3 regions of the Paraburkholderia sp. CI2 genome follow, and region 2 is predicted to be linked to each of the others. Evidence: predicted binding sites of a transcription regulator. Region 2 holds the regulator's gene; each other region holds the start of a gene.
What was found. Region 2 encodes HrcA, which represses chaperone genes, less so after heat shock. Its sites were predicted from a motif close to TTAGCACTCNNNNNNNNNGAGTGCTAA; they were not measured.
Positions count from the first base shown of each region.

Region 1: groES (co-chaperone GroES) is a predicted target of HrcA. The motif match lies at 4,541-4,567, and genes of this name have one in related genera.
Region 3: rpoH (RNA polymerase sigma factor RpoH) is a predicted target of HrcA. The motif match lies at 2,622-2,648, and genes of this name have one in related genera.

Region 1 covers NZ_JACHDL010000004.1:14,942-23,099, reverse strand. The annotation lists gene HDG32_RS07485 (hydroxymethylpyrimidine/phosphomethylpyrimidine kinase) at 1-96, shown strand, start outside; gene HDG32_RS36280 (hypothetical protein) at 406-606, opposite strand; gene HDG32_RS07480 (chondroitin 4-O-sulfotransferase) at 595-1,614, shown strand; gene cysC (adenylyl-sulfate kinase) at 1,641-2,279, shown strand; gene groL (chaperonin GroEL) at 2,484-4,124, opposite strand; gene groES (co-chaperone GroES) at 4,178-4,468, opposite strand; gene HDG32_RS07460 (FkbM family methyltransferase) at 5,000-5,710, opposite strand; gene HDG32_RS07455 (hypothetical protein) at 6,124-6,513, opposite strand; gene HDG32_RS07450 (hypothetical protein) at 6,863-7,486, shown strand; gene HDG32_RS07445 (hypothetical protein) at 7,570-8,158, shown strand, end outside.
Region 2 covers NZ_JACHDL010000007.1:215,468-223,625, reverse strand. The annotation lists gene grpE (nucleotide exchange factor GrpE) at 1-290, opposite strand, end outside; gene HDG32_RS12970 (hypothetical protein) at 656-817, shown strand; gene HDG32_RS12965 (RNA-binding S4 domain-containing protein) at 789-1,196, opposite strand; gene hemH (ferrochelatase) at 1,205-2,275, opposite strand; gene hrcA (heat-inducible transcriptional repressor HrcA) at 2,457-3,476, opposite strand; gene HDG32_RS12950 (NAD kinase) at 3,687-4,589, shown strand; gene recN (DNA repair protein RecN) at 4,656-6,323, shown strand; gene glnE (bifunctional [glutamate--ammonia ligase]-adenylyl-L-tyrosine phosphorylase/[glutamate--ammonia-ligase] adenylyltransferase) at 6,429-8,158, opposite strand, start outside.
Region 3 covers NZ_JACHDL010000007.1:35,940-44,097, reverse strand. The annotation lists partial or broken gene HDG32_RS12185 (2-isopropylmalate synthase) at 185-1,171, shown strand; gene HDG32_RS12180 (nuclear transport factor 2 family protein) at 1,357-1,740, opposite strand; gene HDG32_RS12175 (acyloxyacyl hydrolase) at 1,782-2,354, opposite strand; gene rpoH (RNA polymerase sigma factor RpoH) at 2,710-3,645, shown strand; gene cydP (cytochrome oxidase putative small subunit CydP) at 4,062-4,322, shown strand; gene HDG32_RS12160 (cytochrome ubiquinol oxidase subunit I) at 4,312-5,904, shown strand; gene cydB (cytochrome d ubiquinol oxidase subunit II) at 5,939-7,075, shown strand; gene cydX (cytochrome bd-I oxidase subunit CydX) at 7,112-7,228, shown strand; gene nagE (N-acetylglucosamine-specific PTS transporter subunit IIBC) at 7,343-8,158, opposite strand, start outside.

The sequences.
Region 1 (8,158 bases), on a different contig from region 2:
ATGCCCGATCGCTTCTTCTGGGCACGCAGCAGCGATGAAGACGAAACGCCGCCCGCGCAAGGCAAGGGCGCGGCGCCGGGGGAAGCGCGGCACTGACCTCGCCATTCGTCGGCATCGACTAAAAACCCCGTGTCAGCCGGCTTTTTTCATTAATGCGACTTTCGCGATTGGTGCGACTTTCCATTCGATTTATCCAAATTGAATAATGTAATTAGCGCGTAGTTATGGCTACTGCCGCGCCCAGTTCGTCTCGTGGGCATCTTAGTCAATTTATTGTGCATAGCCGCATGAATCTTGCTGTCGGTGATGCAACCAGACGTTATACCGCGTAATTAAACGTTACAACGCCAATGACATCTTTTGTCTAGACTTTACGCATCGCGATCAGCCATATGTCCCCACATGTCATTTCCCGCCTTTTTCATCCATCCACCGAAATGCGGCGGTTCGACCGTTATTTCGTTTTTTGATTTGAATAAAGGTAATGACCAATTCATTAGCTTTGTCTGGGATCAGGATGGCTGGGGAAACTGTCGCGCAAAGCTGCTCGAGACGCAGGTAGGCGGCGGTCATCTCCCGTATGGCATTCATCGGATGATCAAACATCCGGTCAACTACTGCACGATCCTGCGCGATCCGCTCGCGCGCCAGATCTCGCACTACTGGTATGCGGCGAACGGCAAGAACGGCCAGATCATGCGCGGCGTCAGCGTGTCGGCGACCGAGGCTCTGGCGCTGCAAGGCGTACTGTCGCTCGACGAGTGGGTCAGCGAATCGCTCGGCGGCAGGAACCTGTTCGTGCAGATGCTGAGCGGCGAGCCGGCGGTCAACGAAGCGAGCCTCGCCGTCGCGCAAATCCATTTGCGCGAACAGATCGGTACCGTCGGCGTCTGCGAGGACATGAGCGAATTCTTATTGCGGCTGTGCGGTGCGACAGGGATGAAATTACCGTTCTGTTTCGAAGCGAATCGCACCAATGGTGCGCCGAAAGGCAAAGCTCACATCAGCGAAGCAGCCAGACAAAAGTTCATCGACGACAATAGCCTCGATTACGAACTGTTCCGCGACGCGAATCGAATCGTCGAAGCCTATGCGAATGAAACGGGCAGCGTCTTTTCGAATGCGCTCGAATTGGTCCGCGTGATTCAGTCCGAAATAAATCAGCTCGAGAATCCGCACGTCTATAGCGCGACGGTTTTCGGCATCGATGGCTCATTCCTGTCGCGCGTGCATGAGGTGATCCGCCGCTTCGATCTCGCGCCGATCGATACCTATCTGGAGTTCGCGCGAAGCCGGCAGCGTCCGCCGGTCGACCTGTTCGACGGTTTTGTCGACACGGTGCGCGACGGCGTAGTGTGCGGCTGGGCCGTCAACCTGAGCGAGCCGCAGCGGCAGGTACCGCTCGAGGTGCGGGTCGGCACGCAGATCGTCGCGACCGGCTGCAGCGGCGAGCCGCGGCCCGATGTGGCGAGCGCCGGCTATCCGAGCGCATACAGCGGATTTTCGATTCCACTGCCGAACGATATTCCGGAAGGCTTTCGCGTTACCATTGCCAATTCCACCGAAAGCCTGCACAACGCCGGCACGTGGCGGCAAGGCTGGCACTGCGAATGAGCCAGAAGAGCCAAGAGAACCTATCCATGAAAGAGCCGCCCCAGTTCATGCAACGCTTCCACGGCAAGATCGCGGTGCAGGACCGCATACGCATGTTCGATCAGATGCCCGCCACGATCTGGCTGACCGGCCTGTCCGGCGCCGGCAAATCGACGCTCGCGTTCGCGCTCGAGGAGCAGCTGATCGCGCTCGGTCACGCCTGCTATGTGCTCGACGGCGACAACATCCGCCACGGTCTGGCGAGCGACCTTGGATTCGAGCCCGACGACCGGCGCGAAAACATCCGCCGGGTCGCGCACGTCGCCCAATTGATGAACGACGCGGGTCTGATCGTGATTTCCGCGCTGATTTCGCCGCTACGCGAAGATCGGGCGATGGCGCGCGCGATCATCGGAGCCGACAAGTTCGTCGAAACCTATGTGTCCGCCTCGCTCGCCACCTGCGCGAGCCGCGATCCCAAAGGTCTTTACGCGAAAGCGAGGTCTGGCGAGATCAGCTCGTTCACCGGCGTATCAGCGCCCTATGAAGCGCCGATCGATCCCGACCTGAACGTCGACACGGGAGCGCTGAGCCCCGCGCAAAGCGTCGCGCAGATCTTCCACTACCTGCGCGAAAAGTGCCTCGGAAGGTCCTCTCATCGCTCGGCTCACGCCGCGGGCGCCTGATCCGGACAAAAGGGCGTCCGGAAGCGCTCGCCAGCAAGCACATCAACGCCGGCCCCAAACGAAAAAAACCCGCATAAGCGGGTTTTTTCGTTTGGGGAAACGCCTCGCGGCGCACTCCCCACATGGACTTCCAGCCGGGCCTCGGCCGTGATCCAGACGCGCGGCAGTTCAACCACGCGGCCGGACCACGAGGCCCGAGCGGAATTACATGTCCATGCCCATGCCGCCCATGCCGCCGGGCATGCCGCTAGACATCGGAGCATCTTCCTTCGGCAGTTCGCAGACAGCTGCGTCGGTCGTCAGCAGCAGGCCAGCAACCGAAGCTGCGTTTTGCAGCGCCGTGCGCGTCACCTTCGTCGGGTCCACGACACCTGCGTCGACCAGGTCGACGTACTCGCCGGTCGCTGCGTTGTAGCCGTAGTTGCCCTTGCCAGCAGCAACCGCTGCCACGACGACGCTCGCTTCTTCGCCACCGTTGGCGACGATCTGGCGCAGCGGCTCTTCCATGGCGCGCAGAACGATCTTGATACCTGCGTCCTGATCGGCGTTAGCGCCCTTCAGGCCAGCGATTGCCGTACGTGCACGGATCAGCGCGACGCCGCCACCCGCCACGATGCCTTCTTCCACAGCCGCGCGCGTTGCGTGCAGTGCGTCTTCGACACGTGCCTTCTTTTCCTTCATTTCGACTTCGGTCGCAGCACCGACCTTGATCACTGCAACGCCGCCTGCCAGCTTGGCGACGCGTTCTTGCAGCTTTTCACGGTCGTAGTCCGAGGTCGCTTCTTCGATCTGCGTGCGCACTTGCTTGACGCGAGCCTCGATGTTCGCTGCTTCGCCAGCGCCGTCGATGATCGTGGTGTTTTCCTTGCCCACTTCGATGCGCTTCGCCTGGCCCAGTTCAGCCAGCGTTGCCTTCTCGAGCGTGAGGCCGGTTTCTTCAGCGATGACCTGACCGCCGGTCAGGATCGCGATGTCTTCCAGCATCGCCTTACGACGATCGCCGAAGCCCGGAGCCTTGACGGCAACGGTCTTCAGGATGCCGCGGATGTTGTTGACGACCAGCGTTGCGAGCGCTTCGCCTTCGACGTCTTCAGCGATGATCAGCAGCGGACGGCCAGCCTTCGCGACTTGCTCGAGCACCGGCAGCAGGTCACGGATGTTCGACACCTTCTTGTCGTGCAGCAGCACGAACGGGTTCTCGAGCACGGCGACTTGCTTGTCCGGGTTGTTGATGAAATACGGCGACAGGTAGCCGCGGTCGAATTGCATACCTTCGACGACGTCCAGCTCGTCTTGCAGCGACTTGCCGTCTTCGACGGTGATCACGCCTTCCTTGCCGACCTTGTCCATTGCTTCAGCGATGCGCTCGCCGATCGACGAATCGCTGTTCGCCGAGATCGCGCCAACCTGGGCGATTTCCTTGTTGGTCGTGCACGGCTTGCTGATCTTGCGCAGTTCTTCGATTGCGGCTGCAACAGCCTTGTCGATACCGCGCTTCAGGTCCATCGGGTTCATGCCCGATGCGACGTACTTCATGCCTTCGCGGACGATCGATTGCGCGAGAACCGTAGCGGTCGTCGTGCCGTCGCCTGCGTTGTCGCTGGTCTTGGAAGCGACTTCCTTGACCATTTGCGCGCCCATGTTCTGGAGCTTGTCCTTCAGTTCGATCTCTTTCGCGACCGACACACCGTCCTTGGTGACCGTCGGGCCGCCGAAGCTGCGCTCGAGAACCACGTTGCGGCCCTTCGGACCCAGCGTGACCTTCACGGCGTTGGCGAGAATATTCACGCCTTCGACCATCTTGGCACGGGCGGAATCACCGAATACGACGTCTTTAGCTGCCATCTTCTAACTCCTTGAATACTTTGGATATAACCGGTGAAGTAGCGACCTTGCGCTTACTTCTGCACCACGGCCATGATGTCTTCTTCGCGCATCACGAGCAGTTCGTTGCCGTCGACCTTGACGGTCTGGCCTGCGTACTTGCCGAACAGGACGCGGTCGCCGACCTTCACGTCGAGCGCAATGGCTGCGCCCTTGTCGTCGCGCTTGCCCGGGCCGACTGCGAGGATTTCACCTTGATCCGGCTTTTCCGCTGCGGCTTCGGGGATCACGATGCCCGACGCGGTCTTGGTTTCCTGATCCAGACGTTTGACGATCACGCGATCATGCAAAGGACGAAGGTTCATACATACTCCTCTCTGATTGAGACTGAAGAACGCTGAGAAAAACCCGGCTGGCCGAGCCAACCGGAGATGTTGTTAGCACTCTCGTGCAGCGAGTGCTAATTATATGGACGGGCAGTGACAAATTCAAGAAGCGGGAACGCGATCGAAGTTCACTGACCCTGAAACGTGATTCGCTCGGACTTGAACGCCGCCCCGTGCGGAACGTCTGCCGTTCGGCATTTTCTCTAAGAAAACAATAATTTACCGACATGTTGCGTTGAGATTCGGCCCTTCGTGAAGGAAGAGGCGAGCCATGACGAGGCAGCGACTTGGGAGCGGAGCGCCCGCTCGAAACGTCAAACCCAGGGAAATCCCCCATAAGCGCGGGCCGTTACGATAGTCAGCCTTCAGGCAAGTCGAGGGGCTCGTGAATGTGCTTCACGGCTGAGCTACCAGTCGGTCCAGGTATATCTGGACCGTTGCAGCGGCCGTTGATAGTGGGATTGTGAAATTGATAGCAGCTGCAAGGACGATACGTGCAGAACCGTAACGCTATAACTGAGTTCGAAAGATTTGAGATCTTTCCACTCTGAAGATCAGCGACAAATATGTCCAACTGACCAGTCGGTAATTGCGCTCCTCCAGATAGCGAAATATGGCGGAATCTATTACTTCCCTTATCGAAGTCAGCGTAGACTCCACAATGATGATCTTTGGTTTATACCTGCTGATATCAATCGATCGCAAGACTTCGTAATCGTGACCTTCCACGTCGATGGAAAGCAGATCGATTTCCTGACCGGCGTACGGGGTGTGCTCGAGAACGTCGTTCAATGTGGTGGTTTCAACGGTCCGGACGGAGATAGGCTTCTGGACTTCGGCCGCAGCCACTATGGGATCTATGGTCGAAGTCAACCCATAATTTGAAAAATTATAGACTTCCTTGAGCTGTTTCTCGTTCGAGACGGCCGCACATACATTGACGTCACCAGACCGCGCAAGAGAAAACGTTTCAATTTTCACTGGATCCATGTCTATGTTGATGCCGCGCCAACCACGCTTGTAAAGCGCATGTGTGTTCGAGAACTTGACAGGGTGGTATGCACCAACGTCGACATAAACACCCTTATTGCACCGGGGACTGATTATCTCGCGCAACACCGCGTCCTCTCCAAACTGCGAGTAGTACAAACGCGGCCCGCGTGTTATCCACGTCTTGCGGACGAGCCAAAGGAAGTGTCCGAACGTCTTCGGGTTCAACATAATCGCTCCTCACTTCGAAACGATAACGGCAAAAGGTCAAACAGCGTTTGATCTGGAAACTTGCCCAGCAGAAGGTCGGTCCGGCATTACGTTAGCTAATATTCGCATAGCAGGCCTCATTACCGCCGCAAATGTGTCGCAGTACGGACAAAACGATATTCGCGAATTAGTTACATGCTCGAAAAGTCGTTGAGAGTTACATCTGCAGACTACTCGACGGTTAGCCGACCATTAATCGAAAGTCATAATAATGTGGATTTTTGGCCGAAACCGTCGAGTGATGCAAAAAGCTTCCGGTTCCAGTCGGTTCGCATGTCGCGGAATACAACCGCGCGAGATTCAGACCGGCGAAGCCTTCTGCATGAGGCCACGATCCGCCAGTTTCGGTCGCCCGACAGCGCGCTCGTTTCACTTCACTTCTGCGCAGGCCGGTGCAACGCATTACCCGCCATCCACTTGAGCCGTTCGCAATTGACCTTGATGCGCGCCGCGAATTCCTTCGGATCTCGCTCGCGCAGTGCGTCCATCTGGCTATTGGTGATGTCGGCGCGGTGCCAGCCCGTGTCCCAGTGCTGATCGAAATCGGTCGCACCGGTGAGGACCTTTCGGAGCCGCTCCTTATAGGCGCCGATCCGCTCGGGCGACACGTCGCAAAACGCCTGCGCGAAGCTTGCGCGCTCACCCGCCGTCTCCGCGCTCATGTTGGCGTCGCTCGCGCCGCTCACGAGCGGCGCGGCGAGCGACAGCACCGACAGACAGAACGCTGCGCAAAGCGGCCGATAGCGATACGATAGGTTTTTCATCTTCGACTCCTGACGATCCTTCGTGGCGACCAGGGATTGTCCCGATCTTCAACGCCGCCGCGCCGATTGTGTCCTGATTGCACTGCACGATGGCGTTTTCGCGCGCTATCCGATGCATCGCGTGGCCAAACCGCGGTGCTACGCTCGTTAAAGCGGCATTCGCGACGTGCCCGTTCCGGGGAGCCGTGGCGCAAGCACCGCAACGCCACGGCCTATCGGCAGGCCGCGACAGAAGCACGAGCGCCAGGCATGAGAACGAGCTCGAACACGACGCGCAACGAGCACAGAACGAAAGCACGACACGAAATCAAACACAAAAAGGCGAGACATCGCTGCGGGAGTGACTGCGATGGCATTTAGAACATATACCGTACTGACGCTGTTGGTGACGAGCACTGCCGCGTTCGCGTGGCGGCCTGTCACCTATCCGATCCGAAGTCAGAGCCCTTACGAGCGCAGCATCGACAACGCGATGTGCTACGCCGAGGCGAACCGCGTGACCGGGGTCAACATGGCCCACGAGTCGCAGATTCCGCCGCGTCAGCCGCCCGCGGCCAAAGGTGCGTCGACCGGCGTACCGTCGAAGCCGCCGCTTCCGCCTAGTTCCTTCTCAGCCACGCCGCTGCCGTGGAGCGCGAGCGCGCCCGAAGCCGCGAGCGCGCCGTTGGCTGGCGCGCAAGCGCCTGGCGGCGCATCGTCGGCGAAACCGGTGAACGAAGCCGCGGCCGGTGCCAGCGCGCCAGGCGCACCGGCCACCGCGGCGGCGAATGCACCGCCGAACGCATCGGCGGCGGCACCGGGCGCGAGCGCGAACGCGGCACCCGGCGCGTCGGATGGTGCGGCCGCTTCGCTGCAGGCCAACGCGGCGTCGAACGTGAAGCTGCCGCCGCTGCCCGCGCCCGAGCCGCCGATGACCCGCTATTGGGCCGCCTACGGCGCGTGCATGCAGGCGCGCGGTTACGTCGTCCAGTAGTCCGGCCGACGCCGCTTGCGGGCGTCGTTGCATTCATTCTTTTTGATGGCGCCGCCCTTCGGCGCCAGTGGAGCAACACGGCCATGCCGCGCGACACGACCTCCGACCAGCCGTTTTTCCATCACTGCGCATACTGCGGCGTGCCGCTGCCGGGCCGCTTTTCGCCGTGTCCCGCATGCCATGCGCTGCCGATCGATTCGTTCGATACGGACGACAAGCCCGGCGAGCGCTCCGCGCGATCCCGGGCGCCGAGCGCATCGCGCACGCAACTCGAACCGCTGCCAGCGGCCGCGAGCTTGCCCGCGGACCGTTCGTCGCGACGCTCCGCGCAAACGAAGATGAGCCCCTACGATCTGATCGACGAAGCGACGTTCGAGCCGGGCGGGCGTCGACGGCGGCATCCGCTCGCGCTTGCCGCAGCCGCGCTCGCGACGCTCGGCGTCTTGTACGTCGGCTTCGTTCTACTCAACGACGACGATGCAAGCGTCGACACGCCGGTCACGGTCTTCGGCACGGTGCGCCCGGACAACCCTGGCCAAGCCCCTGCACAGAACGTTGCGCAGAATGCGGCGCCGTCGGTTGCCGCGGCGCCGAAGCCGGCGTCGATCGTCGCGCAACGGCCGCGTCCCGTTGTCGTCGCGCGGCAGCAACCGGCGAACGTGCACGCGGCCC
Region 2 (8,158 bases):
TGCTCGGCGAAGCTCTCGATCGCAAACTTGTGCGCCTTGGCGACGTCTTCCTGAGCGCGCCGACGCACGTTTTCGGTTTCGGCCTTCGCGCGCAGGAAGCTTTCCTGCAACTCGGCGATCTTCGCCTGAGCGTCGGCCAGCGCCTGCTCGGCGGCACCCTGGGCCGGTTCCGGGGCGGCGCCGGTGTCCGGCTGTTGAGCAGCGGCCCCGGCCGCCTCGGCGGCCTGGCGCGCGGCTTCGTCGGCGGGCGTGGGATTCTGGCTCGTCGGGTTCTCTTGCGTGTTTTCCATGTCGCTGAAAGTCGTTAAAAAGTAAAAGCCAAAGGCGGTGCAAGCCGTTCCGACACAGTACGATTCATGCTTTGCAAAATCGCGACTCGCGTCTTCGCGCCGATCCGCCAGACCGGACCCCAGATGGGGCCTGAAAAAGCCGTTTCAAGCGGGTCGAGGGTTTTTTCGCACCACCGACGTGCAGGCGAAATGCGCCGTAACAAGCCTCAACGTGGCGCAATCAGATAGAGATTGAGTGCAGCCCGCAACTGACCTATTCTCCAGTCATGGAGCGGCAACGCCACGTTAACCCTAATCTGACGTAAGCGTTACCGACACCTGACAGTCGTTCCGATAGCCTGTTTCAGCCCATCAAGGGGAGTACCGTGAAACTGACCTTTGCAATCGGGGTGGTCGCACTGGTACTGATCGCGGGCACCACGACCATCTGCATGTCCGGTGCGGTCAACGACCACACCACCGAGTACGGCGGCGCACACGCCACCGTGGAGCAGTTTCTCAATCCCCACCTGAAAATCTGTCGATAGTGCGCCGGTCGCGTTTGGTCGGTCGGCCGTGCAGCGCGGCGGCCGGCTCGTGGTAGACCTTGCGCCGTTCCTGCTCGACCTGCCGCTTCGCCTTGCTCTGCGCGGTTTCCACATAAAGCGTCTGCGCGACGCTCGCCGGACCGCGTACGTCGCATACGCCCAGCACCTCCACCTGCCACACGTAGCGCTCGATCTCGATTTCGACCAGATCGCCGACACGCACGTCCTTCGCCGGCTTCACGGCGACGCCGCCGATACGCACCCGCCCCTTGTCGACCGCCTCCGCGGCCAGCGAACGCGTCTTGAAGAAGCGCGCGGCCCACAGCCATTTGTCGATGCGCAGTTTCGCGCCCGGTTCGGTTGAAATGCGGTAGTTCATCTGCGTATTCAAGCTCCTGTCGTGTGCGGCACCGGCACCGCCTGCACGGGCCAGCCCTGCAGATGCTGCGCAACGATTTCGCCAAGCGCGGCAACCCACGGCTGCGACGCGTTCAGACAGGCGATCCGGTGAAACTCCTTGCCACCCGCCTGCAGAAATTCGCCGCGCACTTCCATGCCGATTTCCTCGATCGTTTCGAGGCAGTCGGCGGTGAAACCCGGGCAAAACACGTCAGCACGCCGCACGCCTGCCGCGCCGAGTTCCTTCAACGTCGGCGCCGTGTAGGGCTGCAGCCATTCGGCATTGCCGAAGCGCGACTGGAACGTGATGCGGCATTCGACCGACGTCAAATCGAGCGCCTGCATCAGCAGCGCGCCGGTCTGCTGGCATTGCTCGTGGTACGGGTCGCCGAGGTCGAGCGTGCGCTTGGGCACGCCGTGGAAACTGAGCACGAGCTTGTCGCCCGCCGCGAAATCGGGGCGGCCGTGCAGATGCCAGTAGTGGTGCACCTGTGCGGCGAGCGCCGCGATGTACGCCGGATGATCGGCGTACTGGCGCACGGTGCGGATTTCCGGCTGGTTGCGCATGCGCTTGAGCGCGGAAAAGGCTTCGTCGAACGCGGTCGCAGTGGTCGACGCCGAATACTGCGGATACATCGGCATCAGCAACACGCGCTCGGCGCCCGCGAGCTTCAGCTGGTTCAGCATTGCCGGAATGCCGGGCGTGCCGTAGCGCATCGCGTAGTCGACCAGCACCGTGTAGTCGTTCAGTTGCAGCAGATGGCGCAGGCCCTCGACCTGCTTTTCGGTGTGGACGCGCAGCGGTGAGCCCTCGGGCATCCACACCGCCGCATACTTCTTCGCAGAGCTGCGGCCGCGAAACGGCAGAATCAGCAGACGCAGAATGAGCTGCCACAGCAGCGCCGGAATTTCGACCACGCGAGGATCGGACAGGAACTGCGCGAGGTAGCGGCGCACCGCGCGCGGCGTCGGCGCGTCGGGCGTGCCGAGATTGATCAGCAACACGGCGACGCGATGCGACGTGGCGTTCTGTGAAGGCCGCTCGAGGTCGAAGCGCATAGGTAGCAGAAATCACCGCATTTTGCGGCGAGTCGATTCAATGGAGATTCATTATAGCGGTGCGGGTTCTGCCCGGCGCCGCCAGAGACCCCTGGCCATTCGGACGATTGGCAGACACCGCGCGTTCGCGCATCATGATCGCCACGGACTGCGATGACGACAGTTCCGCGGAGCCCGAGGACTACTGCTGGCTGAGCGTCATGGACAACAGCCGCGCGGTGATGTCCACGATCGGAATCACGCGGTTGTAGGCCATGCGGGTCGGTCCGATCACACCGAGCGTGCCGACGATCTTGCCGTTCACCTCGTACGGCGCGGTGACGACGCTCATTTCCTCGATCGGTACCAGATTCGATTCGCCGCCAATGAATATTTGCACGCCCGCCGCGTGACTCGACACGTCGAGCAACTGAAGGAGGCTGGTCTTCTGGTCGAACACATCGAACAGCTTGCGCAGGCGCGCCATGTCCGACGAAAGATCGGCGACCTCGAGCAGATTGCGCTCGCCCGAGATCAACACGGTCTCGCCGGTGTCGGATTCGTCGGTGCTGGCGGTGACGGCCGCGTGCATCAGCGAGGTCATGTCGCCACGCAGCTCGTCGATTTCCTCGCGCAGGCGGCGGCGCACCTCGTCGAACGAGAGGCCCGCGAAGTGCGCGTTGATGTAATTGGAGGCTTCCACCAGCTGCGAAGGCGAAAAGTCGCGCTGGGTGGCGAGGATGCGGTTTTGCACGTCGCCTTCGGGCGTCACGATGATCAGCAGAATGCGCTGGTCGGACAGGCGCATGAATTCGATCTGCTTGAACACATGGCTGCGACGCGGCGTGAGCACGACGCCGGCGAACTGCGACAGATTTGAGAGCACGCTCGCCGCCGCGGCGACGATCTTCTGCGGCTCGCCCACCTGCAGCGTGGTCTTGACGGTGCGCGTCACCGCCTCCTCGTCGGCGGCGGATTCGACGGTCAGCATCGTGTCGACGAACAGGCGGTAGCCGCGTGGCGTCGGAATGCGCCCTGCCGACGTATGCGGACTGATCACGAGCCCCAGATCCTCGAGGTCCGACATCACGTTGCGGATCGTGGCCGGACTCAGTTCGAGGCCCGAATAACGTGACAGCGTGCGCGAGCCGACCGGCTGACCTTCGGCGATGTAGCGCTCAATCAGCGTTTTGAGGAGGGTTTGTGCGCGAGGATCTAGCATGACGAAAAATTTTAGCTCATTGGCATCGCAGCCGAGAGCGCCCGCGGCGCCCGCTCCCGGCGAATGCACCGCCGTCGGCGGGCTCGCATGTCATCGGGTCTTCACCATTCTAACGATAATCGCGACATACGCAGACGCCCTGCGTGCGCCGCCCCACAACCGGGTTGGTCTGCGGTTCTTTTCAGGCCCTACCTATGGTGTAATGCCGGCATGCAAGTGACCAGCCAGTTCAAGACCGTCGCGCTCGTCGGGCGCAGCAATACGCCAGGCATCGGCGAGCCGCTGACCGCGCTCGCCGCCTGCATCGCGAAGCTCGGCCTCGAAGTCGTGTTCGAAGCAGACACCGCCGCCGAAATCGGCGTGACCGACTATCCGGCGCTGCGTCTCGCCGAGATCGGCGCGCGCGCCGACGTCGCCGTGGTGCTCGGCGGCGACGGCACGATGCTCGGCATCGGCCGCCAGCTCGCGCCGTATCGCACGCCCTTGATCGGCATCAACCACGGGCGGCTCGGCTTCATCACGGACATTCCGATCTCCGACATGCGCGAGATCGTGCCGCAGATGCTGTCCGGCAATTTCGAGCGCGAGGAGCGCTTGCTGCTCGAAGCGCGCATCGTGCGCGACGGCACGCCGATCTACCACGCGCTCGCGTTCAACGACGTGGTGGTCAACCGCAGCGGCTTCTCGGGCATGGCGGAGTTGCGCGTGTCGGTCGATGGCCGCTTCATGTACAACCAGCGCTCGGACGGCCTGATCGTCGCGACGCCGACCGGCTCGACCGCGTATTCGCTGTCCTCGCAGGGGCCGATCCTGCATCCGCAACTACAGGGCATCGTGCTCGTGCCGATCGCGCCGCACGCGCTGTCGAACCGGCCGATCGTGCTGCCGGACGAATCGAAGGTCAGCATCCAGATCGTTTCCGGGCGCGAGGTGAACGTCAATTTCGACATGCAGTCGTTCACGTCGCTGGAGCTCGGTGACACGATCGAGGTGCGCCGTTCGCGTCACACGGTGCCGATGCTGCATCCGGTCGGCTACAGCTACTATGCGACGCTACGCAAGAAGCTGCACTGGCACGAGTACCCGTCGCACGAAGAAGACCCGAGGCCGTAAGCGGCACTTTGATTTCGCACGCCGCCGCGGCCGCCACCCGAATCCCAAGCTCACCCGACGACCTCCATGCTTCGCCACCTCTCGATACGCGACTTCGTCATCGTCGCCGCGCTCGACCTCGAATTCGACAGCGGCTTTACCGTTTTCTCGGGCGAAACCGGCGCCGGCAAATCGATCCTGATCGACGCGCTCGCGCTGGCACTAGGCGCGCGCGCCGAGGCGAGCGTCGTGCGCACCGGCGAGAGCCGCGCCGACATCACCGCGGAGTTCGAGACGCACGCACAGGTCGATCAATGGCTCGACACGCAGGCGCTCGGCGCGGCCGACAACGGCCAGCACGGCGGCACCGTGATGCTGCGGCGGGTGGTCGACGCGAACGGCCGCTCGCGCGCGTTCATCAACGGTACGGCGGCCACGCTCGCGCAGCTGCGCGAGGTCGGCGAGATGCTCGTCGATATTCACGGCCAGCACGCGCACCAGTTGCTGATGCGCCCCGACGCGCAGCGCGAGCTGTTCGACACGCACGCGGGCCTGTCCGACCTGGCCGCCGCCGTCACGCGCGCGTGGCGCACGTGGCGCGACAAGGCGCAGGTCGTCGAGCACGCGCAAACGCGCGATCGCGAGCTGCAACTCGAACGCGAGCGACTCGCGTGGCAACTCACCGAACTCGACAAGCTCGCGCCACAGCCGGGCGAATGGGAAGAAGTCAACACCGAGCATCGGCGGCTGTCGCATTCCGCGAATCTGATCGACGGCGTGCAGGGAGCGCTCGGCGCGCTGTCCGAATCGGACGACGCGATGATCACGCATCTCGGCTCGATCGTGTCGAAGGTGCGCGACCTCGCGGAGATCGACCCCGCGCTGAACGACGTGCTCGCCGCGCTCGAACCGGCCGAAATCCAGTTGCAGGAAGCCGCGTATTCGCTGAGCCACTACGCGCAGAAGCTCGAGCTCGATCCGGAGCGGCTCGCGCAGGTCGAAAAACGCCTCGACGCGCTGCACTCGGCCGCGCGCAAGTTCCGCCTGCGGCCTGAGACGCTGCCGGAAGAACACGCCGAGCGGCGCAAGCAACTGGCCGCGCTCGACGCCGCCGCCGACCTCGACGGCCTGCGCGCCGCCGAAGCGCAAGCGAAGGAAGTGTTCGTCGCCGAGGCGAAAAAGCTGTCGAAGGCACGCGCGAAAGCAGGCAAGGCGCTCGGCGAGGCGGTCACGACCGGCATGCAGGAACTGTCGATGAAAGGCGGCAGCTTCGACGTCGCGCTGGTGCCGCTGCCCGAAGGTGGCGCGCACGGGCTCGAGCAGATCGAGTTCCGCGTCGCCGGTCATGCCGGCGTGCCGCTGCGGCCGCTCGCGAAGGTTGCGTCAGGCGGCGAACTCGCGCGTATCAGTCTCGCGCTCGCAGTGATCGCGAGCGCGGCCAGCCCGACACCGACCCTGATCTTCGACGAAGTGGATACGGGCATCGGCGGCGGCGTGGCCGAAGTGGTCGGACGGCTATTGCATCAGCTCGGCGAGGCGCGCCAGGTGCTGTGCGTGACCCATCTGCCGCAGGTCGCCGCGCGCGGCGATCATCATTTCCAGGTCGCAAAGATGAGCAACGGCACCGGCGGCACGCTCAGCAGCGTGAGCGCGCTCGACAAGGCGAGCCGCATCGAGGAAGTCGCGCGCATGCTCGGCGGCCTCGAAATCACGGCGACCACGCGCAAGCACGCGAAGGAAATGCTGGCCGCCTGAAATTGCGCCGCGCATAGGCGGCCGCACACGGCAGAGTCGGCCTGGCCGGGACGTCACACCGATCCCGGCCGCGCATGATGCGCTACGCGAAGTGCATGAGCGCCCTTACCCAAACACCCTCTTCCACAACGCCAGCACCGCCTCGCGCTCGGCCGCGACCAGCGCCGGATCGACCCGCGCCTTCTCCATCCCATCGAGCCGCAGCGTGTGCTGCAGCTTGCGATAGCGCCGATAGGCGGCGCCGACCGTCTCCGCTTCCGCTTCGCTCATCAGCCCGAAACGCGACACCTCACGCAGCAGCGCGATATTGCCGGTATTGCGGATCAGCTCGGGATCGCGCGCCGCATGCAGCAGCACCCAGTACTGCACGGTGAACTCGATATCGACCATGCCGCCGCGGTCGTGCTTCAGGTCGAACAGCGCCGGCGTATGGTTCGGGTGTCCCGCCTCGACACGCGCGCGCATCTCGACGATCTCTTTCGCGAGCGGCGCCGCTTCGCGCGGCGTCGTCAGCACCTGTTCGCGGATCGCCTCGAACTTCCCGCCGATCTCCGGATCGCCCGCGCAGTAGCGCGCACGCGTCAGCGCCTGATGCTCCCACACCCACGCGGTATTCGCCGCGTCGCCCTCGCGCAGCTGGTAGCGACGGAACGCATCGAGGTCGGTGATGAGCAGGCCCGACTCGCCGTTGGGTCGCAGCCGCAGGTCGATGTCGAACAATGTGCCGGCGCCGGTCGCGGTGGTCAGCCATGTGATCAGACGCCGTGTGTAGGTTGCGTAGACGTCGGCGGCGGCATCGCCGGGATCGTCGTACAGAAAGATCACGTCGAGGTCCGACGCGTAGCCGAGCTCCTTGCCACCGAGCTTGCCGTAGGCGATCACCGCGAAGCGCGGCACGTCGCGATGACGTTTGGCCAACTGCTTCCACACGGCTTCGATCGTCACGTCGAGCACTGCGTCGGCGAGCTCGGACAGCCTGTCGCTGACGTGCTCGACGGACAGCTTGCCGGCAAGCTCGATCAGCAGAATGCGGAACACCTCGGCCTGATGCGCGTGACGCAGCAGATCCATCTGCTGCTCGACGCCATCGGCGGCGGCGAGCCGCAAACGCAACGTACGCTTGAATTCAGCCCAGTCGAACGGACTGTTGATCGCCTCGACGTCGAGCAGCTCGTCGAGCAGCTGCGGATGGCGGATCAGATAACCGGCCGCCCAGCGCGAGCCGCCCAGCACCGACAGCACCTGGTGCAGCGCCTGCGGATACTCGGTCAGAAGCGCCAGATACGCGCCGCGCCGGCTCACCGCTTCGAGCAGATCGAACAGGCGCGCGACCGTATCGCCGCGCCGCCCGGCCGGCTCCAGCGTGCGCGCGGCTTCGAGCGCGCGCTGCGCGACGATGTCGAAACGCTGCCGGCTGCGCTCGTTCAGGCCCGTGTAGCGCGACGAGCGCCACACCGCCTGCAGCCGGGCGAGCAGCTCACCGGGCTCGGCCACCCCCAGTTCGACGAGGCGCGCGCGCAGTGCGTCGTCGGCGCTATCGTCGGCGAGCGCGCTGCTCCACACCCACGCGGCCGCGCCGTCCTCGGGTGCGCCGCAACCGTCGCGGCCGCCCACCTTGTCGGCGAAAATCTGGTCGAACTGCTGTTCGACGAACTCGCGATGCGCGTCGAGCTTCGTCATCAATTGCGGGTAGTCGTCGCAGCCCATCACGCGCGCGAGCGCCATGCGGTCTTCGGCATCGACGGGCATCGCGTGGGTCTGCGCGTCGTTGCGATATTGCAAACGATGCTCGAGCTCCCGCAGAAAGCGATACGCCTGCGACAGCTTCACGCACA
Region 3 (8,158 bases), 180 kb from region 2:
CACCCCCGTCGTAGTTCTCCACAACCTGTCGTCGTTTGCATTCGTCCGTTTACCGCGCGGACGATGCGAGAGGATCACATGTACGTTGCATGGGCAGCATCCGCAGCGTGCATGCGTGAACAGTCGGCCAACCGCTCGACGTCCCCACCCTCCGCCGACGACACCACGAATGAGGCACCTCACCATGTTGCGCAATCCCGCTGAAAAGTACCGCCCTTTTCCCGCCGTCCGGCTGACCGGCCGCAAATGGCCGAGTCGCACGGTCGGCGCCGCACCCGTCTGGATGAGCACGGACCTGCGCGACGGCAATCAGGCGCTGATCGAACCGATGAACGCCGCGCAGAAGCTCGAGTACTTCGAGATGCTGGTCGCGATCGGTTTCAAGGAAATCGAAGTGGGCTTTCCGTCGGCGTCGCAGACCGATTTCGACTTCGTGCGCAAGCTGATCGACGAGCGGCGCATTCCCGACGACGTCACGATCGAAGTCTTCGTGCCGTCGCGCGCGGAGCTGATCGCACGCACGTTCGACGCGCTCGAAGGCGCGCCGCGCGCGATCGTGCATCTGTACAACGCGATCTGCCCGTCGTTCCGGCGCATCGTGTTCCAGCAGTCGAAAGATGAGATCAAGGCGCTCGCCGTCGAAGGCACGGGCCTCATCAAGGAACACGCGCAGGCGCGGCCGGGCACGCGCTGGACCTTCCAGTACTCGCCCGAGACCTTCAACACGACCGAGCTGCCGTTCGCGCGCGAGGTGTGCGACGCGCTCGCGCAAACGTGGCGGCCTACGCGCGATCACAAGATGATCGTCAACCTGCCGGCAAGCGTCGAAGCGGCCACGCCGAACGTGTTCGCCGACCAGATCGAATGGATGCATCGCAACCTCGGTTACCGCGACAGCATCGTGCTGTCGGTGCATCCGCACAACGATCGCGGCACCGCCGTGGCCGCGGCGCAGCTCGCGCTGCTGGCGGGCGCGGATCGCATCGAAGGCTGTCTGTTCGGCAATGGCGAGCGCACCGGCAACGTCGATCTCGTCACAGTCGCGATGAATCTCGACGCGATGGGTATCGACAGCGGTCTCGATTTCTCGGATCTCGCGACGATCAGGCGCGTGGCGGAACGCTGCACGCGGCTTCTGGTGGCGGCGCGGCATCCGTATGCGGGACAGGTAGCGATGCGCGGCACGCGCGAGGCGCGCGACGCGGATGCCGATGTAGACGAGCGCCGCGACAAAGCTGGCGAATGCGCGACCGCGTGAATTCGCGTTGGGCCTCGAGCCTGCTGCAGCGGAATGCACACCCGCATTCCGCCGCCGCTGAAGACGCGCTCACGAGGCGCGCCCGCCCGATGAGAATCTCACTCGAGCGCGCAACGGGTCGCCTGCCACGCGATCAGTCGCCACTGCCCGTCTTCGTGCGTGTGAATCGCGGTATAGGCAATCGGAAACAGGAGCGCGCCGTTGTTCGCCTCCATCTCGATCAGCGCGCGGCCCGTGACGACGTAGGTCTCGCGCCCGGCCGGCAAGACATCCTGCGACTGCACCTCGATTTGCCGATAACGACGGCGCCCCGCGGTGATCCCGTCGATGAACTGCCGCTTCGTCTCGCGCTTGCCATTCGTATGGACGTAGCTCACGTTGTCCGCGAGCAGCGTGTCGAGCGACTGCCCATCGCCATCGACCATCGCGCGAAAACGCTCTCGCTCGAGCCCGCGAATCGCTTCGATCATCTTTGCCGCCATTGCAGAGCCCCTCGAACACCGCGAGCCGCAGGCGGCCACGGTCAGAAGTGATATTGCAAATATAGCTGGCTGAAATTTATACCAGGATTCGGCTCTTTGATACCGCCATTGGAGACATGCTGGAAGCGGTAGCCGGCGACATACTGCTCACGAGCGCCGAACTGCAGCCCGACGCCCGCCATCTCGGCGAACTGGAACGAGGTGCCCAACGTGAAGTCGGAAGAAATGCGCGGGCTGGTCAGCAGCCGGACGCCGGCACCCACCTCGATGAATGGCCGCACCGAACCCGACGACCTGATCAAGCGGATCACCGGCGTCACGCCGATCTCGCCGATGTCGTCGTGAACGTTTCCTTCATTGGTGTGCCACCACGCGACATGCGCCTCGCCGAGCAGCGCGAAATGCCAGTCGCCGATCTGCCACCAGGTCAGGTTTGGATCCCAGACCACGCCGAGATCGAGCGTCCTGACGTGATGGTCGCCGACGCCGGCGGCCACCTGCACGCCGAACTGCTCAGCTTGGGACGCGCCCGCCGCACCCAACAGCAGAACGAGCAGAACGGCAAACGTGCTTTTTAGAGTAAGCCCACGCACCACAAGATTCTGCCTGTTCATCCGCCCCCCATACTGCCGAGTATTAAGCGAGCGCCCCCTTTATTCCAAGCGCGAATTCAGGAGCAAGTATTTCCCAGATAATGCCCATGACCAGCAATTATTCTCTTTAAAAACGGGACGATGTCAGTCAAACATGAGCCTGCAACCGCTCCGGGCGGTACTTTGTACAGGTCCAACGCGCAACGCAAATAGAGCGTAATATGGCTATCAGAAGTCAAAACTCAATAGGATTTTCGGGAACTCGGATGCCCCTGCGACCTCTAAGTATTAGCACTCGGCAGATCTGAGTGCTAACATCCATCGCTGGAGTCGTTTACTGAGTCCGTTATTGTCTGATTCCAAAGGAGCTTCACACGTGAGCCATGCAATGACCCTTCCGAGTACTTTGAGCCCGTCGTCGGCTAAGGCCGCTCCGGCAGGTGCACTGGCGCTCTCGCATTCCTCGCTGCTGTCCGGTCACCTGGGCAACATCGACGCCTACATCCAGGCGGTCAACCGGATTCCGATGCTGACGCCGGCGGAGGAACGCCAGTTCGCCACCGAGTTGCGCGAACACGACAATCTGGAGGCTGCGCGCCGCCTGGTGCTGTCGCACCTGCGACTCGTCGTTTCCATCGCGCGTAACTACCTCGGTTACGGGTTGCCGCACGCCGATCTGATCCAGGAAGGCAACATCGGCCTGATGAAAGCGGTCAAGCGCTTCGATCCCGAGCAAAACGTGCGCCTCGTGTCATACGCGATGCACTGGATCAAGGCCGAGATCCACGAGTACATCCTGCGCAACTGGCGCATGGTGAAGGTCGCCACCACCAAGGCGCAGCGTAAGCTGTTCTTCAACCTGCGCAGCCACAAGCAGGGGCTTGGCGCGTTCACGCCGGACGAGATCGACGGTCTCGCGAAGGAGCTGAACGTGAAGCGCGAAGAGGTCGCGGAGATGGAGACGCGTCTGTCGGGCGGCGATATCGCGCTCGAAGGTCAGGTCGAAGACGGCGAGGAGTCGTACGCGCCAATCGCCTATCTGGCCGACTCGCATAGTGAGCCGACTGCCGTGCTGGCTTCGCGTCAGCGCGACCGGCTGCAAAGCGACGGCATCGCAAGCGCGCTCGACGCGCTCGATCCGCGCAGCCGCCGCATCATCGAAGCGCGCTGGCTGAAGGTGGCCGACGATGGCTCGGGCGGCTCGACGTTGCACGAGCTGGCCGACGAGTTCGGTGTCTCGGCCGAACGTATCCGCCAGATCGAAGCCAGCGCGATGAAGAAGATGCGCGGCGCGCTGACCGAATACGCGTAAAGCGTCGAAGCCATGCGCGCGTCAATTGTGTCCCGCCCATGACATAGGTTAAAACGACACGCGTTAATCGGTCGCGCCATTTAGCGACCATCGCGCTCAAGCCCCGCCCTCGCAAGACGGCGGGGCTTTTTCATTCTTTTCGCCCTTTCTTGCGTCCCCGCGGCCGCGCTTCGCGTCGGCCTATCCGCAAGCCGGCCTGTCGAGGCCGGTAAGCGTTTCTTGACGTATCGCAAGTCCGGTAGCAATACTGCATAGACGCGGCAAGTTTCGCGACGTGTTGCCGCCTGGCTAAACCTGAGCGCGCGAGGTTCACCTCCTACAATCGGCATGCATTCGCCAGACTGCCAGACTGCCTGACGGCCAGGGCGGTCTGGATCCAGCCGGACTCACCGGCGTGAAGTCGTCTTCGACCGATCATGACCATAGCCCTGAATCGCAGCAGCACCGTCCGGTCGCGCTTGCGCGGCCGGTTCACCAGGTGGGTGCGCGGTCCAACGCTGGCGCGCGATATCGCCATCATCCTCGCCATCAAGTTCGTGCTACTGATGGCGCTCAAGTACACATTCTTCAATCATCCACAGGCGCAGCACATGATGCTGCCGCCTGAGCAGGTCGCGCAGGCGCTGCTGTCGGTGCCCGCCCCGCATCCGTCTCGAGGTGATCAACATGCCCGTTAGCGAAGTCGTAGAACTGTCGCGGTTCCAGTTCGCCATCACGGCGCTTTATCACTTTCTGTTCGTGCCGCTCACGCTCGGTCTCGCCTGGTTGCTCGTCATCATGGAATCGGTCTACGTGATGACCGGCAAGCAGATCTACAAGGACATGACGCAGTTCTGGGGCAAGCTGTTCGGCATCAACTTTGCAATGGGCGTCGCGACCGGCCTCACGCTCGAGTTTCAGTTCGGCACCAACTGGGCTTATTACTCGCATTACGTCGGCGACATTTTCGGCGTGCCGCTCGCCGTCGAAGGGCTGATGGCGTTCTTCCTCGAATCGACGTTCGTCGGTCTGTTCTTTTTCGGCTGGAACAGATTGTCAAAAATCCAGCATCTGATCGTCACGTTCTGTGTCGCGCTCGGTTCGAACCTGTCGGCGCTGTGGATTCTGATTGCCAACGGCTGGATGAACAATCCGGTCGGCGCGAAGTTCAACTATCAGACGATGCGCATGGAGCTCGACAGCATCGGCTCGGTGATCTTCAACCCGGTTGCACAGGTCAAGTTCGTGCACACGGTATCAGCTGGATACGTGACCGCGGCGATGTTCGTACTCGGCGTGTCGTCGTGGTATCTGTTGAAGCGCCGCGACACCGAGTTCGCGCTGCGCTCGTTCGCGATCGCCGCCGGCTTCGGCCTCGCGTCGGCGCTGTGCGTGATCGTGCTGGGCGACGAATCCGGCTATCGCACCGGTGAAGTCCAGCAGATCAAGCTCGCCGCGATCGAATCCGAATGGGAGACCGCGCCCGCGCCGGCACCGTTCACGATATTTGGCATCCCCAATCAGAAAGAGCAACGCACCGACTATGCGATCCGTGTGCCGTACGCGCTCGGCATTATCGCGACCCGCTCGCTCGACGAACCCGTGGTCGGCCTGCGCGACCTGATCGCCCGAAACGAAGGTCGCATCAAGGACGGCATGCTCGCCTATTCGGCGTTGCAGCGGTTAAAGGGCGGCGACTCCAGCGACGAGGAGCATGCGGAGTTCGACAAGTACAAGGACGATCTCGGCTACGCCCTGCTGCTCAAGCGGTTCACGCCGAACGTCATCGACGCGACGCCAGACCAGATCGCCGCGGCGGCAAGAAGCACGGTTCCGCCGGTGTTGCCAGTGTTCTTCTCGTTCCGCATGATGGTCGGCCTTGGCCTGCTGTTCCTCGCGACCTTCGTGCTCGCCTTCTGGTTCTGCGCGCAGCGCACGTTGCTGCTCGAAAGGCGCCGCTGGTTTCTGCGCTGGGCGGTCATCGCGATTCCGCTGCCGTGGCTCGCCGCCGAGCTCGGCTGGATCGTCGCGGAAATGGGCCGCCAGCCGTGGAGCATCGCGGGCATTCTGCCGACCAACCTGGCCGCGTCGACGCTGACGCCGCGCGATCTGTATCTGAGCATCGGCGGCTTCGTGCTGTTCTACACGGGGCTGTTCGTCATCGAGATCATGCTGATGTTCAAGTACGCGCGGCTCGGCCCTTCGTCGCTGCATACGGGCCGCTATCACCACGAGATCGGACAGCCGGTGACGCAGCCACTGTCGAACACGGCCGCATGATGCACCGCTGCACCGCCCCGGAGGAGAAACCCATATGGACTACGCAGTTCTCAGACTGATCTGGTGGGTGTTGATAGGTGTACTGCTGATCGTCTTCGCGCTCACCGACGGCTTCGACATGGGCGCGGCGATCCTGCTGCCGTTCATCGCCAACACTGACTCCGAGCGACGCATCGTCGTGAACACGGTCGGCGCGACGTGGGAAGGCAACCAGGTCTGGCTCGTGACCGCGGCCGCCGCGATGTTCGCCGCGTGGCCGCTCGCCTACGCGGCATCCTTCTCGGGATTCTACTTCGCGATGCTGCTCGTGCTGTTCGCGCTGTTCTTCCGTCCGGTCGGCTTCGACTATCGCGGCAAGCGCGAGGATCCGCGCTGGCGCAACGCGTGGGACTGGGGCCTCTTTATCGGCGGCTTCGTGCCGGCGCTGGTGTTCGGTGTCGCGTTCGGCAATCTGCTGCAAGGCGTGCCGTTTTCGTTCGATACCGATCTGCGCGTCACCTATCACGGCAGCTTCTTCGGCCTGCTCAATCCGTTTGCGCTGCTGACGGGACTCGTCAGCGTGTCGATGCTGGCCGCGCACGGCGCCGCGTTCGTCAAGTGGAAGACCGATGGGGTGGTTCACGAGCGCGCGTCGACGGCGCTGCGGCTCGCGGCGCTGTGCACGGTGGTGCTGTTTCTCGTCGCGGGCGCGCTCGTCGCGACGATGATCGGCGGCTATCAGATCGTCGACGCGCCGCCGCTCGACGCCGTCTCCAATCCGTTGATGAAGACCGTGATCGGCGCGCCGGGTTTGTGGCTGAACAACTACGCGCTCTACCCGTGGATGGCGATTGCGCCGCTCGCGGGTCTCCTCGGCGGGGTGCTCGCGGTGCTGCTCGCGCGTTCGCGCTTCGAGGCGACGGCGTTTCTGTCGACGTCGTTGATGATCGTCGGCTTGATCTTGACCGCGGGCTTCTCGATGTTCCCGTTCATCATGCCATCGTCACTCGACGGCCGCAGCAGCCTGACCATGTGGGATTCCACGTCGAGCCGCATGACGCTCGAGATCATGCTGTTCGTCGTCATCGTGTTCCTGCCGATCATCCTGCTCTATACGGGCTGGGTGTATCGCGTGATGCGCGGCAAGGTGACCGCCGCGGCGATCAAGGAAAACCACCATTCGATGTATTGACCGGCACGACGCTGCAACAGAAAACAGGAGTTGGCGATGTGGTATTTCAGCCGGATTCTCGACGTTGGCGTCGCGCTGGCGTTCGGTGTCATCAATGTGATGTGGCTCGAATCGCGCGAGGCGGCGCGCTCGGCAAAGCGGGGGACTCGCTAGGCGCCACGCTCTGGTCGTCAACGCGAAAGCGGCACCTTGGGACCAGGTGCCGCTTTTTTATTGGCGTGCTGCGATCGCCGTGCAACTCAACAGCGCTCGACAGCCATCAACCGATCACGCCGGCACCGGCGCCGCGCCCGCGCTGTCGCCTTGCGACGACAGGCGCTCGGCCAGCTTCTGCGCATAGCGCTGCGCGGCCTCGCCGACGACGATATGGAACGTGTCGGTCGACACCCACGCGGTATCGAGCGTCGCGAGGCGCTGACGATCGACCGCCGACGGATCGCGCACGACTACCCGCAGACGCGTCGCCGCCACCGCATCGAGCGATACCACGTTGCCCGCGCCGCCGAGCACGGCGAGCCAGCGCAGCGGATCGGGATCGAGCGGACCGCCTTGCGCGTCATCGGCGTGCCCAGCGTTTCGCGCGACCGGCGCGGCAGCGGTAGCCGCTGCGGCAGCAGCCGGCGCCGATACAGCAGCACCCGCCACCTTCACCGCGTCGCCCTGACCCTGCGCGATCGCCGTACGCATCTCATCGGCGATGATGTCCGCCTCCGGTCCGATGATCACCTGCACGTTGTTCGTGCCGCGCTTGAGCACACCGCGCGCACCGATCGACTTCAGTTCGCTTTCGGAGACCTTGTCCGTATCGACGACAGACAGACGCAGACGCGTCGTGCACGCATCCACGACCGACAGATTCGCCGCGCCACCGAGCGCCGCGATATAGCGCTGCGCACGCGGCACGGCCGCACCAGCCGCCGGCGCGACGAAACCGCCCGCCGCGAACGACTCGACCTGCTCGTCGGCAGCGGCGGGCTCACGGCCCGGCGTCGCCATGTTGAACTTACGGATGAAGAAGCGGAACAGACCGTAGTACACGACCGAGTACACGATGCCGAGCGGAATCGCCCACCAGCCCTTCGT